Regions from separate parts of the Pseudomonas sp. 32A genome, predicted to be linked through region 3. Evidence: predicted binding sites of a transcription regulator. Region 3 holds the regulator's gene; each other region holds the start of a gene.
What was found. The regulator FliA, encoded in region 3, starts transcription of late flagellar genes. The targets are predictions, from matches to a motif close to CTAAAGTTTNNNNNNNNNNNGCCGNTAA.
Positions count from the first base shown of each region.

Region 1 (5,321 bases), 2.0 Mb from region 3:
CGCCGGATTGAACGCATTGATCGGCGCAAGAGAGCCACTGGTCCAGTCCACAACGGTTTTGCGCCGCTGATAGTCCGCCCCCATCAACACCGTATGCTTCGTCGCACCGGTAAAAAATTCAGCCTGCAGCATGTTGTCGATGATGAACGCATGCAGCTTCTCGTCACCGCCTGAATAGTAGCGATTCAGCTCATTACTGGTGGGCGTGGTCCAGCCATAGGCATACACCTGGTCCAGCCGGACCTTGGAATCCAGATACCGAAAGTTTTGCCGCGCGGTGAAAACATCATTGAAGCGATGCTCAAATTGGTAGCCGAACGACTGTTGATCCCGCTTGTACCCATCAATGTCCGGCTCGCCCTCGAAGAAGTGATTGGAGATCCGCTGGCCATTGCGCTGATGCAACGCGCCATCCGCCGGCATGCCACCGTGGTAGCCACCGTCGGGATCATGCTGCAGATAAGCCTGGAGTGTGAGGGACGTATCATCGGTAAAGTCGATGCTCAAGGTGGGCGCCAGTGCGTAGCGTTTTTCCTTGGCATGGTCGAACTGTGTGTCGGACCTGTCCGCAAGCCCGGTCAGTCGGTAAGCAATACGCTTGTCGTCATCCACCGGGCCGCTGAAGTCGAAACCCATGCCTCGCTGCCCTTGGGAACCCACAGTGGCCTGCACCTGATGGTAGGGCTCAAACAATGGCTTCTTGCTAGTCAACGCCACCAGCCCGCCCGGCGAGCTGCGCCCGTAGAGCACCGATGACGGGCCTTTAAGAATATCCACGCGCTCGAGGAAGTACGGGTCCACCTGCATGGTGCTGTACGTCCCGCTGTCCCCCATGGATTTCAGACCGTCGAGGTAGATGTTGTCCACCGAACCGTCGTTGAAGCCACGCATCGCCACATAGTCATAGCGGTGAGTCGCGCCATACGGGTTGGTCAGCACGCCAGGGGTGTAACGCATGGCCTGGGCAACGGTTTGCGAGCCTTGGTCATCCATCTGCTCGCGGGTCACCACCGAAACCGTCTGGGACGTTTCCAGCAGCGCGGTACTGGTCTTGGTGGCGATCTGGCTGTGAGTGGCGTTGTAGCCCTCCATGCTGCCCAAGGCGTTACCCAGGGCGAAGCCTTTGATGTCGGTGGTCGGCAAGGTCAGCGCCTCGCTCTCGGGCTGCGCCTGCAACACGAAACTCACGTCGTCCTGAGCCTGCGCCTGCAAGCCTGACCCGTTGAGCAACTGGCTCAAACCTTGTTCGGCAGAATACTCCCCATGCAGTCCGACAGATTGGCGGCCCTGAGTCTGCGCAGGCGTGCTGGAAAGCGTGATGCCTGCCTGACGGGCGAACTGATTGAGCGCATCGCTCAGCGGGCCTGCAGGGATGTCATAGCGCTGGCTGATACGCTCGACGCCGCTATCAGCCGCGACACCGGCCACCGGCAGCAAGCCGATGCCCATTGTGGTCGACAGCAACGCTGCACGTACGGCTTTACCGAGCAAAGGGTAGGAAGAGGGTGGGTTACTGAAAAAACGCACAGTCATTGTCGAGATCCGTAGAGGTCGCTGAAGGCAGATTGAATTGCTTACTGTCTAAGCCGGACTTACGGAAAAAAGCCGCCAAAAATAATCAGGTGCGACAGAAATAATCAGGCCTGACGCTCCAGGCTCACCCACCAGCGTGTGCGATAGCGCAGGCGCACAGGCAGCGTCTGCGGAAGGATTGCCAACAGCTTCTCGGTGTCTTCCAGGCGAAAAACACCCGACAGGCGCAAGTCTGCGATATCACTTGAACAGCCCAGATAGCCCTGGCGATAGCGCCCCACCTCCGCCAGGAAGTCGGCAAGACGCATGTTGCGGGTGACGATCAATCCGTCGGCCCAGGCCCCAGTATCCATATCCGAGGGCGGCGCGAGAACGGCCCCGTTCTGACGCACCACGTAGCTTTCTCCTGCATGCACTTGAGTGAACAGTCCGTCGGCGGTATGGGGTGAATGAATCGCGACGTTGCCTGAAGCCACGCTCAAGCGCGTGCAATCACCGTCCTGACGCACCACAAACCGCCCGTCGATGCCTTCGAACAAGCCATGGCGCGTGCGAACCAGCAACGGTGCGGTCGCAACGGCGCCGCAGGTCACCAGGATTTCCCCGCGTACCAACGTGATCAGGCGTTGCTGCGGGTTGAAGTCCAGGTCCACCGCGCTGTCGGTGTTGAGCTGCAGGCGTGTGCCATCCGGCAGTTGCACGCTGCGACGCTCGCCGGTGGTGGTAGCCAGGTCCGAGGTCCAACGCTGCCAACCGGTGAGGTCTCGGCTGACCCAGGCCGCCGAGCCCATCAACAGCACACCGGACAACACCTTCAACGCTTGCCGGCGACCAAGGCGCTGGGCACTGTTCTCCAGCGTCGCATGGGCGCCAGGAATCGCCGCTAACTGGCTGCTCAACTCATGTTGCAGCGCCTGCACGCGTTGCCAGGCCAACTCGTGTTCATGATGAGCCTCACGCCAGTGCTCGCACTGCGCCTTCAACCGGACATTCGCGCGATTATTACGCAAGCGCAGCATCCAGCTGATGGCCTGCTTGACCACCTGCGGGTCGGGCCCGGAGCGCGCCGTGTTATCCATCGAGGTCATGCCTCATACCGCAGCACATAACAGTGATACAGGGCCTCGGCGACATACCGCTCCACCGAGCGCAACGACACGCCCATCTGCTGCGCAATCTGCTTGTATGTCAGCCCGTCGCACTGAGCCAGTAGAAACGCCTTGCGCACCTTGGGCTTGAGTCCGTCCAGAAGCCGGGCGACGGACTCCAGCAATTCCAGAATCAGCGCACGCTCTTCAGCACTCGGTGCCAAGGCGTCGGGCAAATGCGCGATGGACTCCAGATAGGCGCGCTCGATTTCTTCGCGACGCCAATGATCGATCACCAGGCCTCGGGCGATGGTGCGCAGGAAGGCCCGAGGAGCCTTGAGTTCGAAGCGTTCGGTTTTTTGCAGCAAGCGCACGAACGTGTCCTGCGCCAGGTCTGCCGCATCTGCTGCATTACCCAGTCGGCTGCGCAGCCAGGTGTTCAGCCAGCCATGATGGTTGCTATAGAGCGTCTGTACTGCGTACTCGGAAGAGGGCATTCACGCGGCCTGGCAAAGCGTCACAAATGATAATTAGTCGCATTGTCGGCAAGGCTGAAAAATTTTGCAACTCCTGCCATCGGGGGGCTACCGCTGGTCGGCTTCTGACGCAAAAAGCAGATGCTTCTCACAAATTCCTAAGATTTATCCTGACTTGGCCGACAGCCTGACGAGCCATGCGTGCACCGAAATAGAGCAGTCACAGAGTCTGCCTATCCCGTTACATGGAATGTTGCATCCGGCACGCTCACCCCCTTTTGGCAAAAAGAAGTCAATGAAATGAATCTCAAGTTCAGTCATAAAATTCTGTTGGCCGCGTCAGGCGTAGTGGTTCTGGCCTTCGCGTTATTCACGTTCTACAACGACTACCTGCAGCGCAACACCATCCGGCAAAACCTGGAATCGTCTATCCAGCAGTCCGGTGAGCTGACCGCCAGCAGTGTGCAGAACTGGCTCAGCGGCCGGGTACTGGTGTTGGAAAGCCTGGCGCAAAACGTGGCCCACCAGGGCAGCGCTGCCGATCTTCCGGGGTTGGTCGACCAGTCGGCATTTACCTCCAACTTCCAGTTCACCTACGTCGGTTCAACCAACGGTGTGTTCACCCAACGGCCCGACGCCAAAATGCCGGATGACTATGACCCACGTCAGCGTCCTTGGTACAAACAAGCGGTGGCCGCCGACAAGACCATGCTCACGCCGCCCTATATGGCAGCGGTAGGTGGGCTGATCGTGACCATCGCGATGCCGGTGAAAAAGAATGGTGAACTGCTAGGCGTGGTTGGCGGTGACCTGAGCCTGCAAACCCTGGTGAAGATCATCAATTCGGTGGATTTCGGCGGCATCGGCCATGCATTCCTGGTCAGCGGTGACGGCCAGGTGATCGTCAGCCCGGACCAGGACCAGGTGATGAAAAACCTCAAGGACATCTACCCGGGCACTAACGTACGCATCGAGAAGGTCAGCCAGGAAGTGGTCCTCAATGGCCAGGAACGGATCCTGTCCTTCACCCCGATCAGCGGGTTACCGAATGCAGATTGGTACATCGGCCTGTCGATCGACAAAGACAAAGCCTACGCACCGCTGGGCAAGTTCCGCACCTCGGCATTGATCGCCATGTTTATTGCAGTCGCCGCCATCGCGGTGTTCCTGAGCCTGCTGATCCAGGTCTTGATGCGCCCGCTGACCACCATGGGGCGCGCCATGCAGGACATTGCCCAGGGCGAGGGTGACTTGACCCGCCGCCTGACCGTGGAAAGCAAGGATGAATTCGGTGACTTGGGCAGTGCCTTCAACCAGTTCGTCGAGCGTATTCACGCGTCAATTTCCGAAGTTTCCTCGGCTACCCGCCAAGTACATGACTTGTCCCAGCGTGTAATGGCCTCGTCCAACGCATCGATCGTCGGCTCCGACGAACAAAGCGCCCGTACCAACAGCGTGGCCGCGGCAATCAACGAGCTGGGTGCCGCCACTCAGGAAATCGCGCGCAACGCCGCTGATGCTTCGCAACACGCCAGCGGTGCCAGCGAGCAGGCTGATGACGGGCGCAAGGTGGTGGAGAAAACCATCCTCGCGATGTCGGAGCTTTCGCAAAAAATCAGCCTGTCCTGCACACAGATTGAAACCCTGAACGCCAGCACCGACAACATTGGCCACATCCTGGATGTGATCAAAGGCATCTCCCAGCAAACCAACTTGCTGGCCCTCAACGCTGCGATTGAGGCTGCGCGCGCCGGTGAAGCCGGACGTGGGTTTGCCGTGGTGGCGGATGAAGTCCGCAACCTGGCGCACCGCACCCAAGAGTCGGCGGAGGAGATCCACAAAATGATCACCTCGCTGCAGATTGGTTCGCGTGAGGCTGTGACCACGATGAACGCCAGCCAGACCTCCAGCGAAGAAAGCGTCGAGGTCGCCAACCAGGCCGGTGAGCGCCTGGTCAGCGTGACTCAGCGGATCGTCGAGATCGACGGGATGAACCAGTCGGTAGCGGCCGCCACCGAGGAACAGACTGCCGTGGTGGAAACCCTCAACGTCGACATCAACCAGATCAACCTGCTGAACCAGCAAGGCGTGGCCAACCTCAACGAAACCTTGAAGGATTGCGACGCGTTGTCTCAACAGGCCAACCGGCTGAAGCAGTTGGTCGACAGTTTCAAAATCTGATGATTAACCTGTAGGAGCGAGCTTGCTCGCGAAGAACGTCAAC
Region 1 covers NZ_JBQYLY010000001.1:2,723,586-2,728,906, reverse strand. The annotation lists gene ACUN0G_RS12370 (TonB-dependent siderophore receptor) at 1-1,533, opposite strand, end outside; gene ACUN0G_RS12365 (FecR domain-containing protein) at 1,638-2,621, opposite strand; gene ACUN0G_RS12360 (sigma-70 family RNA polymerase sigma factor) at 2,618-3,118, opposite strand; gene ACUN0G_RS12355 (methyl-accepting chemotaxis protein) at 3,398-5,278, shown strand.
Region 1: ACUN0G_RS12355 (methyl-accepting chemotaxis protein) is a predicted target of FliA. The motif match lies at 3,256-3,283, and genes of this name have one in related genera.

Region 2 (5,321 bases), 1.3 Mb from region 3:
AGGGTTAGCATCGGTACGCGGGACATGGAGTGGTCTCCTCATGGAATCGTGTACCAAGTCTGTTGGTTATAAAAAATCCGCTCAATAGTCTAAAGTAGCGATTACTTGCTCTAGAGTCTTTCCGTTAGATGAATTCGTCCAGTTCCCTTGTCGATTGGTTATTAGATAGCCTCGAACTCAACACCAGTCTGTTTCACGTCGGGCGTTACTGCGGCGACTGGCACGCCAGCACCCACGGTCTGGCGAGCGCGAGTTTTCACCTGGTGGTGCAAGGGCAGTGCTGGATGCACATCGATGGCGACCCGACCCCTTACCCACTGAACAACGGTGATGCGGTTTTCCTGCTGCGGGACCTGGCATACCGCTTGTCCAGCGATGGCACTGCCGCCGGCGCCCAGGAATGCCCGCGCAAGCCAATGGTGCCGCTGGACAACCAGGCGAGTGACGGCGTGGGTTTGGTGTGCGGGTTCTTTCATTTCCAGTCCGGGCTGTCGGCGATGATTGTCGACACCCTGCCCGCCTGGATCATCCTGCGGGCCGGTGACCCTTCGCTGACCGCTGCGCGCAACCTGTTCGAATTGATCCTGCAGGAATGCGAGCGCACGCCAGCGCCCTCGCCCGCCTTGCTGGAGCGCCTGTGCCACCTGCTGTTTCTGTACGTGCTGCGCCAACAGGTGCTGGACAACACCGACCTCGGCGGGCTCGCGGCGCTGGCCCGGCAACCGGCGTTTGCCAACCTGCTGGAACAGTTGATTGCACGCCCCGCCGATCCCTGGACCCTGGAAAGCATGGCGGCCTGCACCGGCTTGTCGCGGTCGGCGTTCTTCAAGCGCTTCAATGAACTCTGCGGCCAGTCGCCGGGGCAAGTGCTGCTGATGATGCGCGTGCGCCACGCCTGCCAGCTGTTCAAGCAAGACCAGACGGTGGCGGACGTATCCCTCGCCGTGGGTTATCAATCGGTCGCCGCCTTTACCCGCGCCTTCCATAAAGTCACCGGCATCCAGCCCGGCGCCTACCGCAAGGCTCAAGGCTGACGCTGCAACCCGTTGCCCGGCCGGGCGCAAAGCTCCACCAGCCAATCTACAAATACCCGCACCCGTTGCGACAGTTGCCTATGGGGCGGGTACAACGCAGTGAGCGGCAACTTCGGCGGGGGCTCATGCGCCAGCACCTCCACCAAGGTGCCCGCTTCCAACTGGCGAACGGCGTGGTAGTAAGGCGTCTGCACCAGGCCGTAACCCGCTTCACAGGCCGCCAGGTAGCCATCGGCACTGTTGACCGCCACTTGCTTGGGCAGGTCGACCAAACGGATATCGTTGCCGATCTGAAACTCCAGGCCATAACGCTTGCCGCTGGTGCTGGAGAAATATTCCACTACTTGATGGCCGGCCAGGTCATCCAGCGTCGATGGCATACCGAACTGCTGCAAGTACCCGGGACTGGCGCAGGTCACTTGATCCATCATTGCCAGCGGCCGGGCCACCAGTGACTCATCCAGCGCCAGGCCGCCGCGCAACACGCAGTCAACGCCTTCGCGGATCAGGTCCACCGGGCGGTCGTTGAGGCCGATTTCCAGATCAATCTGCGGGTAACGTGTGGTGAACTCGGGCATTGCCGGAATCACCAGGAAACGCCCGATCCCGGACGGCATATCGATACGCAACGTGCCGCGCGGGTTTCGTCGGCTGGTGGAGAATACCGCCTCGGTTTCCTCAAGGTCCGCCAGCAGGCTCACGCAACGCTGGTAGTAGGCGGCACCGTCCAGGGTCGGGCTGACCTGGCGCGTGGTGCGCTGCAACAGTTGCACCCCAAGGTGTGCCTCCAGTTGCTTGATCAGGATGGTGACCGAGGCGCGCGGCAGTTGCAGGCTGTCAGCCGCCTTGGCAAACCCGCCCAGTTCGACAATCCGCACGAACACTCGCATCGCATTAAAACGGTCCACGGGCCGGTTTCCTTCAAGGATTATTTAGAATTTCATAATAGTGATAGCGGTTTTAGCCGGTTTATCCCGCTTTTGTCGAGGGCAACAATGGAGCCCTTCCCACACAGGAGCTGGACCCATGCACACACGTCAACTCGGTAAAAACGGTCCCCAGGTGTCCGCCATCGGCCTCGGCTGCATGGGCATGACCGATTTCTACACCACCGGCACCGACACCACCGAAGCCATCGCCACTCTGCACCGCGCCCTGGAACTGGGGATCAACCTGCTGGACACCGCCGACATGTACGGCCCCCATACCAACGAAGAACTGATTGGCAAAGCCATCGCCGGCAAGCGCGACCAGGTGTTTCTCGCCAGCAAGTTCGGCATCGTGCGTGACCCGGCGAACCCGGCGTTGCGTGGGGTGAATGGCCGTCCCGAATACATTCGCGACGCCATCGACGGCACCCTGAAACGCCTCGGCGTGGAAACCCTGGACCTCTACTACCAGCACCGCATCGACCCTGAAGTGGCGATTGAAGAAACCGTCGGCGCCATGGCCGAGTTGGTCAAGCAAGGCAAGGTGCGTTACCTGGGCCTGAGTGAGGCCTCGGCGGCCACCCTCGAGCGCGCTCATAAAGTGCATCCCATCAGCGCCCTGCAAAGCGAATATTCGCTGTGGAGCCGTGATCAGGAGGACAACGGTTGCCTCGCCGCCTGCGAACGCCTGGGGATCGCGTTTGTGCCTTACAGCCCACTGGGTCGGGGCTTCCTGACCGGCGCGCTGAAAAGCCCGGATGATTTTGCGGCGGATGACTACCGTCGGTTCAGCCCGCGTTTCCAGGGCGAGAACTTTGCGAAGAACCTGCTGCTGGTGGACCAGGTACAAGCCCTGGCTGCCGACAAGGCCGTGACGGCCGGGCAACTGGCGTTGGCCTGGGTGCTGGCGCAAGGGGATTACCTGATCCCGATCCCGGGGACCAAGCAACGCAAGTACCTGGAAGAAAACGTCGCGGCATTGGAGGTCAAGCTCAGCCCGGCCGAGCTGGCGGCGCTGGAGGCGATCTTCCCGGCCAATGCGACAGCCGGTTTACGTTATCCGGAAGCGGTTATGCAGATGCTGGACAAATAATCCTGCCACGCTGGACCGGGGCTGGCTCGCCAGCTCCGCTCCTTAAATCCTTGCCCTGGATTTTCTTGCACGACAGTGCCTCAAGCTCGCCCTTCCCAAGCCGATAGCCCTTCGAAGCTCTAACAAAGCCGCGTCGCACAATAACGCTTCGTAAGGACGACCCCATGCCCTCATTGCGCTCTATCCAAGCCCGCTACACCCTGTTTCTGGTGCTGTTCGTCCTGTTGTTATTCGTCTTGACGGTCGTGGGCATCGGACAGTTGGTGGCCCCCAAGCTGCGCCACACCGAAGAACAGGTGGCCCTCAATCGCATTGCCGAAGTGGCCGAGCAGATCCAGGGCGAGTTGAACAAGGTTCAGGCCCAGCAACGCAGCATCACCCAAACCATCCCGCTGCTGGACAGCGACGCCATCGACAAGGTGCTGCCCGGCCTGGTGGACCAGTACGGCGAATTGAAAGTGTTCGGCGGCGGCATCTGGCCCCTGCCCAACCAGCGCACGCCGGGCCGCAACAAGCACAGCACCTTCTGGCACCGCGATGCCTCGGGCAAGCTGGCGGTCAATACGTTCTGGAACAGCGACGCGGCCCCCAACTACTACGACCAGAGCTGGTACAAAGGCGGCCTCGCCTCGCCCCGCGGCCAGTGCGCCTGGGCGGCGGCCTACAAGGATGACGCCAGTCAGGAACCGCGCACCAACTGCGCCATGGCGATCCAGCGTGACGGCGCCGCGTATGGCGTCGCCACCATCGACGTGACCCTGGGCTTCTTCAACGACCTGGTGGCCGGCAAGGAAAAAGACCTTGACGCGCAAATGCTGATTGTCGAAGGCGACGGCAAGATCATCAGCAACAGCACGCGTATCAGCGGCCCGGTGGTGTTGAAAAACATCAGCGAACTGGTCGGCACCTCGGCCTTTGCCGCCCAGGTCAGCGCCGGCCTGGCCCATCGCGACCAATCCCTGCAGCGCAGTGAGTTCGACAACCAGGGCGTGGCCAGCACCTTCTTCATGCGCCCGATCGAGGGCACACCATGGTTCCTCGCTACTGCGCTGCCGACTTCGCTGATCACCGCCCAACGTGATGATGTGCTGGGTACGCTGGCGATGCTGCAAATCCCGATGATTCTGCTGCTGGTGCTGTTGCAGGTGTACGCCATCCGCCAGCTGGTACACCGGATGACTGCGCTGAAAACCAACATCGACGCGCTGTCCAACGGCGACGCCGACCTGACCCGGCGCATCACCATCCGTGCCGAGGACGAACTGGGCGCGATTGGCCATTCGGTGAACCGCTTTATCGTCTACCTGCAGAACATGATCGGTGAAGTGACGCAGGCGACCGGCGCCATGTCGTCGAGCCTGGCGCAGTTGCAGCAGACCTCGGCCCAGACCAACCAGATCCTGGTGCGTCATGCCTCGGAAACCGACCAGACCGTCACCGCTATCACCGAGATGAGCTCTACCGCCGATACCGTGGCCGAGAACGCCGCCGAAACTGCTGCGTTCACCCAGCGCGCCAATGAGCACGCCGACCGTTCGCGGGTGGTGGTCGGGGAAGCGTCCCGCAGCGTCAGCGCGTTGATCGGCGAAGTCTCCAGCGCCACCCACACCGTGGAAAACATGCGCCAGGATGCCGCGCGCATCACCGAAACCCTCGGCGTGATCGGCGCCATCGCCGGCCAGACCAACCTGCTGGCACTCAACGCGGCCATCGAAGCCGCCCGGGCCGGCGAACAAGGCCGCGGGTTTGCGGTGGTGGCCGACGAAGTCCGCGCCCTCGCCGCCCGCACCCAGGCCAGCACCTCGCAGATCAATGAGATGCTGGCGCGCCTGACCACGGGCGTGAGTTCCTCGGTGACGGCCATGGAAGCCACCCAGGCCAGCTGCCAGTCTGCGGCTGACGCCACGGCCCGGGTGAACACAGGGTTGGACGAGATGGCCGGCTCCGTCAGCCATATCAACAACCTCAGCACCCAGATCGCCACCGCCGCCGAACAGCAAAGCGCGGTGACCGAGGAAATCAACCGCAGCATGGTGCACATCCGCCATATGGTTGAAGAACTGGTGCAAAGCGGCCACGCCACGGAGCACAACACCCAGAGCCTGCTGGATGCCAATGGCCGGGTTATTGCATTGATGGGTCGCTTCAAGGTGCGTTGAAAAAATAGCCTGAAAGCTCTCGTGCAATGCGCGGGAGCCGGACTATTCTGACAGTTCGCTCCGCCACACAGGAGGTGTGTCATGCACGCAGTTGAGCATCCGATCC
Region 2 covers NZ_JBQYLY010000001.1:6,072,216-6,077,536, reverse strand. The annotation lists gene ACUN0G_RS27920 (carboxymuconolactone decarboxylase family protein) at 1-26, opposite strand, end outside; gene ACUN0G_RS27915 (AraC family transcriptional regulator) at 129-1,034, shown strand; gene ACUN0G_RS27910 (LysR family transcriptional regulator) at 1,025-1,942, opposite strand; gene ACUN0G_RS27905 (aldo/keto reductase) at 2,061-3,056, shown strand; gene ACUN0G_RS27900 (methyl-accepting chemotaxis protein) at 3,221-5,215, shown strand; gene ACUN0G_RS27895 (SRPBCC family protein) at 5,297-5,321, shown strand, end outside.
Region 2: ACUN0G_RS27900 (methyl-accepting chemotaxis protein) is a predicted target of FliA. The motif match lies at 3,136-3,163, and genes of this name have one in related genera.

Region 3 (5,321 bases):
CCAGGCGGTTCTTGCCCGAGGCTTCACGTTCTTCCGGGGACTCGATGCCGTGGTCGACTGCGTTGCGCACCAAGTGGACCAGCGGGTCGGCCAGGGCCTCGACAAGGTTTTTGTCGAGGTCGGTTTCTTCACCCACCAGTTCCAGGTTGATCTCTTTCTTGAGCTGGCGTGCCAGGTCGCGAACCAGACGCGGGAAGCGGCCGAAGACTTTCTTGATCGGCTGCATCCGGGTCTTCATGACAGCGGTTTGCAGGTCGGCGGTGACCACGTCGAGGTTCGACACGGCCTTTTGCATGGCCTCATCGCCGCTGTTCAGGCCCAGGCGCACCAGGCGGTTACGCACCAGCACCAGTTCGCCGACCATGTTCATGATGTCGTCCAGGCGCGCGGTATCAACCCGCACGGTGGTTTCGGCTTCACTGGCCGGTTGCTTGTCTGCGGCCGGAGCAGCAGCGGCACGCGCAGGTGCTGGGGCCGGTGCAGGTTTGGCAGCCACTGGCGCAGCGGCCTTGGCGGCCACCGGGGCTGGCGTTGCCACCGCAGCGGCAGCTGTAGCAGCCGGTGCAGCAGCGCCGACCACTTCGGTGAACTTGCCCTTGCCGTGCAGTTCATCCAGCAGGGCTTCGAATTCGTGATCGGAGATCAGTCCATCGGCAGCCGGTGCAGCGGCAGCAGCAGCAGCGGGTGCTGCAGGGGTGGCAGCGGTTGCGGCGGTCGCGGCGACTTCCGGCAGTGCATCGGCAGCAAACGAGCCTTTGCCATGCAACTGGTCCAGCAGCGCTTCAAATTCGTCGTCGGTGATTTCGTTGCTGGCAGGCGCCGCGGCTTCCGTAGGCGCTGGCGCTGCGGCCACCGCGTCCGGGGCAAACTGGCCCTTGCCGTGCAACTGGTCGAGCAATGACTCGAACTCGGCGTCGGTGATGTCTTCAGTGGTCGGCACCATGGCCGGCGTACTGGCCGCCGGAGCCTCGGCTTCGGCCTTGACGGCGTTCAGCGAGTCCAGCAGTTGTTCAAATTCGCTGTCGGTCACGTCGCCCGCGGGCTCGGCGACAGGCTCAGCCACCGCTTCGACCACCGGCGCATTGGCCGCAGGTTCCGCCAGGCGCGCCAGGGCGGCCAGCAGTTCCGGAGTGGCGGCCGTGATCGGTGCACGTTCGCGCACTTCACTGAACATGCCGTTGACCGCGTCCAGCGCTTCCAGGATCACGTCCATCAGTTCCGAGTCGACGTGTCGCTCACCCTTGCGCAGGATGTCGAACACGTTCTCGGCGATGTGACAGCACTCCACCAGCTCGTGGAGCTGGAGGAAGCCGGCGCCCCCTTTTACAGTGTGAAAACCGCGAAAAATTGCATTGAGCAGGTTCGCATCATCCGGTCGGCTTTCCAGCTCGACCAGTTGTTCCGACAGTTGCTCTAAAATTTCGCCGGCCTCTACAAGGAAATCCTGAAGGATTTCTTCATCGGCGCCGAAGCTCATGGGTGTGCTCCTTAGAAGCCTAAACTGGACAGCAAATCGTCTACGTCGTCTTGCCCGGATACAACGTCTTCACGTTTATCGGCATGAATCTGCGGACCTTCACCCTTGGCGAGGTGTTTTTGTGGATCTTTTTCAGAAAGGATCGCTTCGCGGTCATGTTCGATGCCGGCAAACCGGTCAACTTGACCCGCCATCAACACCAGTTTGAGCAGGTTGCTCTCCACTTCGGTGACCAGTTGGGTCACGCGTTTGATCACCTGACCGGTGAGATCCTGGTAGTCCTGGGCCAGCAGAATGTCATTCAGGTTGCTGGAAACCGTACGGTTTTCCTGCTCGCTGCGGGACAAAAAGCCTTCAACCCGACGCGCCAGTTCACGAAACTCTTCAGCGCCCACTTCCCGACGCATGAACCGGCCCCAGTCAGTGCTCAGGGCCTTGGCTTCACTGGCCATACCGTTGACCAGAGGCGTGGCGTTTTCCACCAGGTCCATGGTGCGGTTGGCCGCCGCCTCAGTCAGCCTGACCACATAGGACAGGCGTTCGGTGGCATCCGTGATCTGCGAGATTTCTTCGGCCTGGGGCATGTGCGGGTCAATCTGAAAATTGACAATCGCACTGTGCAACTCACGCGTGAGCTTGCCCACTTCCTGGTACAGGCCGCGGTCACGGGTCTGGTTGAGCTCATGGATCAACTGCACCGCGTCACCGAAATGGCCTTTTTCAAGGCTTTCGACAAGTTGGTGAGCATGTTTTTTCAGGGTCGACTCAAAGTCGGCCTGCGATGATTCTTTATGCTCCATAGCTCCCCCGTGGCAGCATCAATGACCGATGCGTTCGAAGATCTTTTCGATCTTCTCTTTCAAGGCCAGTGCAGTGAATGGCTTGACCACGTAGCCGTTAACCCCGGCTTGGGCGGCTTCGATGATCTGTTCACGCTTGGCTTCAGCGGTCACCATCAGCACAGGCAGGCTGCGCAGTTTTTCATCAGCGCGCACGTGGCGCAGCAGATCGATACCGGTCATGCCCGGCATGTTCCAGTCTGTTACCAGAAAGTCGATGCTCCCGCTGTTGAGGATCGGAATCGCCGTAATGCCGTCATCCGCCTCGACCGTGTTAGTGAACCCAAGGTCACGCAACAGGTTTTTTATGATCCGCCGCATCGTTGAGAAGTCATCAACGATGAGGATTTTCATGTTCTTGTCCAATTCGACCTCCAAGCAGTCTTAAACGCGCCCAGCACCTGGGCGCGCCATATCAATCAACAGGCGTTACACAAAAAGGACTACCGGGGGCGCACCACGGGCCAAGCCCGTCCGGGCGCAGAGCCCGGACGGTATCGTTCGCAGTGTCCCCACACTGCCTGTCAGCGCGCTCGCCACTCTCCCAAACGCCCCCGCAAGCGGGCCGCGCACTGGCTGTGTAACTGGCTGACTCGCGATTCGCTGACCCCCAGGACCTCACCGATTTCCTTGAGGTTCAGCTCTTCGTCGTAGTACAGCGCCAACACCAGTCGCTCACGCTCCGGCAAATTGGCAATCGCGTCCGCCAGCGCACGCTGGAAGCGTTCATCTTCCAGATCGCGTGACGGTTCGAGATGAGCACTCGCGCCGTCCTCGTGCAGCCCTTCATGTTCGCCGTCCTGCAAAAGGTCGTCGAAACTGAACAGGCGGCTGCCCAAGGTGTCGTTCAAAATCCCGTAATAATCGTCGAGACTCAATTGGAGTTCGGCCGCAACTTCGTGATCTTTAGCGTCGCGACCGGTTTTTGCTTCAATTGAGCGAATCGCGTCACTCACCATCCGCGTATTGCGGTGTACCGAACGCGGCGCCCAATCACCTTTACGCACTTCATCGAGCATGGCTCCACGGATACGAATCCCCGCGTAGGTCTCGAAACTCGCGCCCTTGCTCGCGTCGTATTTGGTCGACACTTCGAGCAAGCCGATCATCCCGGCCTGGATCAAGTCTTCGACCTGGACACTGGCGGGCAAGCGCGCCAGCAAGTGATAGGCAATGCGCTTGACCAGGGGCGCATAGCGCTCGATCAATTCGACCTGACTGTCACGTGCCGACTTCTTGTAAAGGTTGTAGCCGCTGGCTGTCATAGCACCGGTCCTGCGCTCGTCTGATGCACCAATCGCTCGACGAAAAACTCCAGATGCCCCCGAGGGTTGGCGGGCAACGGCCAGGTATCGACCTTCTGGGCAATAGCCTTGAACGCCAATGCGCACTTCGAACGAGGGAACGCTTCATAGACCGCACGCTGCTTTTGCACGGCCTTGCGTACGCACTCGTCGTAGGGAACTGCACCAACGTATTGTAAGGCGACATCGAGGAAGCGATCTGTGACCTTGGTCAACTTGGCGAACAGATTGCGCCCTTCCTGTGGGCTTTGGGCCATGTTGGCCAGCACGCGGAAGCGGTTCATGCCGTAGTCGCGGTTGAGCAGCTTGATCAGGGCGTAGGCGTCGGTGATCGAGGTCGGTTCATCGCACACCACCAGCAATACTTCCTGAGCTGCGCGCACGAAGCTGACCACGGATTCGCCGATCCCGGCGGCGGTGTCGATCACCAGCACGTCGAGGTTGTCGCCGATGTCGCTGAACGCCTGAATCAGGCCGGCATGCTGCGCCGGGCTCAGGTGCACCATGCTCTGGGTGCCGGAAGCGGCCGGCACGATGCGAATCCCGCCAGGGCCTTGCAACAGTACGTCGCGCAGCTCACAGCGGCCTTCGATCACATCGGCCAGGGTATGTTTGGGCGTCAGTCCCAGCAGAACGTCAACGTTCGCCAGACCCAGGTCAGCATCCAGCAGCATGACGCGACGGCCAAGCTCTGCCAGAGCCAGGGACAAATTCACTGACACGTTAGTTTTCCCGACGCCACCTTTGCCGCCGGTCACCGCGATCACCTGTACGGGATGCATGCTGCCCATTTTATTTCTTTACCTTGTCTTGCTTAGACGCAGGCTACATAAGTTGGCCGCGTGAACTGCTGGCAGGCCATCGATGTAGATACTTTGCAATGTGTTCATACTGCCTCAGCCGACACGCTTGTTCGGGCTGTGGTAGAGGTCAGCAAACATGTCAGCCATCGCTTCCTCACTCGGTTCTTCCTGCATTTGCACGCTGACAGCCCGGCTGACCAACTGATGACGGCGCGGCAGATGTAAATCATCCGGGATCCGCGGCCCATCGGTCAGGTAAGCAACCGGTAATTCATGACTGATGGCCAGGCTCAATACTTCGCCCAGGCTCGCCGTCTCATCCAGTTTAGTCAGGATGCAGCCCGCCAGCCCACAGCGCTTGTAGCTGTGATAGGCGGCGGTCAATACCTGCTTCTGGCTGGTAGTGGCCAGTACCAAATAGTTTCGGGATTTGATCCCGCGCCCCGCCAGGCTTTCCAGCTGCATGCGCAGGGCCGGGTCGCTGGCTTGCAGGCCGGCGGTGTCAATCAGCACTACGCGCTTGCGCAGCAGCGGGTCGAGGGCGTTGGCCAGGGACTGGCCCGGGTCGACGTGGGTCACCGGCACATTGAGGATGCGGCCCAGGGTCTTGAGTTGCTCCTGGGCGCCAATGCGGTAGCTGTCCATGCTCACCAGCGCGATGTTCTGTGCGCCGTACTTGAGCACGTAACGTGCGGCCAGCTTGGCCAGGGTGGTGGTCTTGCCCATGCCGGCAGGGCCGACCATGGCAATCACGCCGCCTTCTTCCAGGGGTTCGATTTCCGGGGTGACGATCATCCGCGCCAGGTGAGCCAGGAGCATGCGCCAGGCCTGGCGAGGTTCTTCAATTTGCGTGGTCAGCTGCAGCAGGTCGCGGGACAACGGGCCAGACAGGCCGATG
Region 3 covers NZ_JBQYLY010000001.1:4,741,892-4,747,212, reverse strand. The annotation lists gene ACUN0G_RS21965 (chemotaxis protein CheA) at 1-1,477, opposite strand, end outside; gene ACUN0G_RS21960 (protein phosphatase CheZ) at 1,489-2,277, opposite strand; gene ACUN0G_RS21955 (chemotaxis response regulator CheY) at 2,296-2,670, opposite strand; gene fliA (RNA polymerase sigma factor FliA) at 2,841-3,581, opposite strand; gene fleN (flagellar synthesis regulator FleN) at 3,578-4,411, opposite strand; gene flhF (flagellar biosynthesis protein FlhF) at 4,517-5,321, opposite strand, start outside.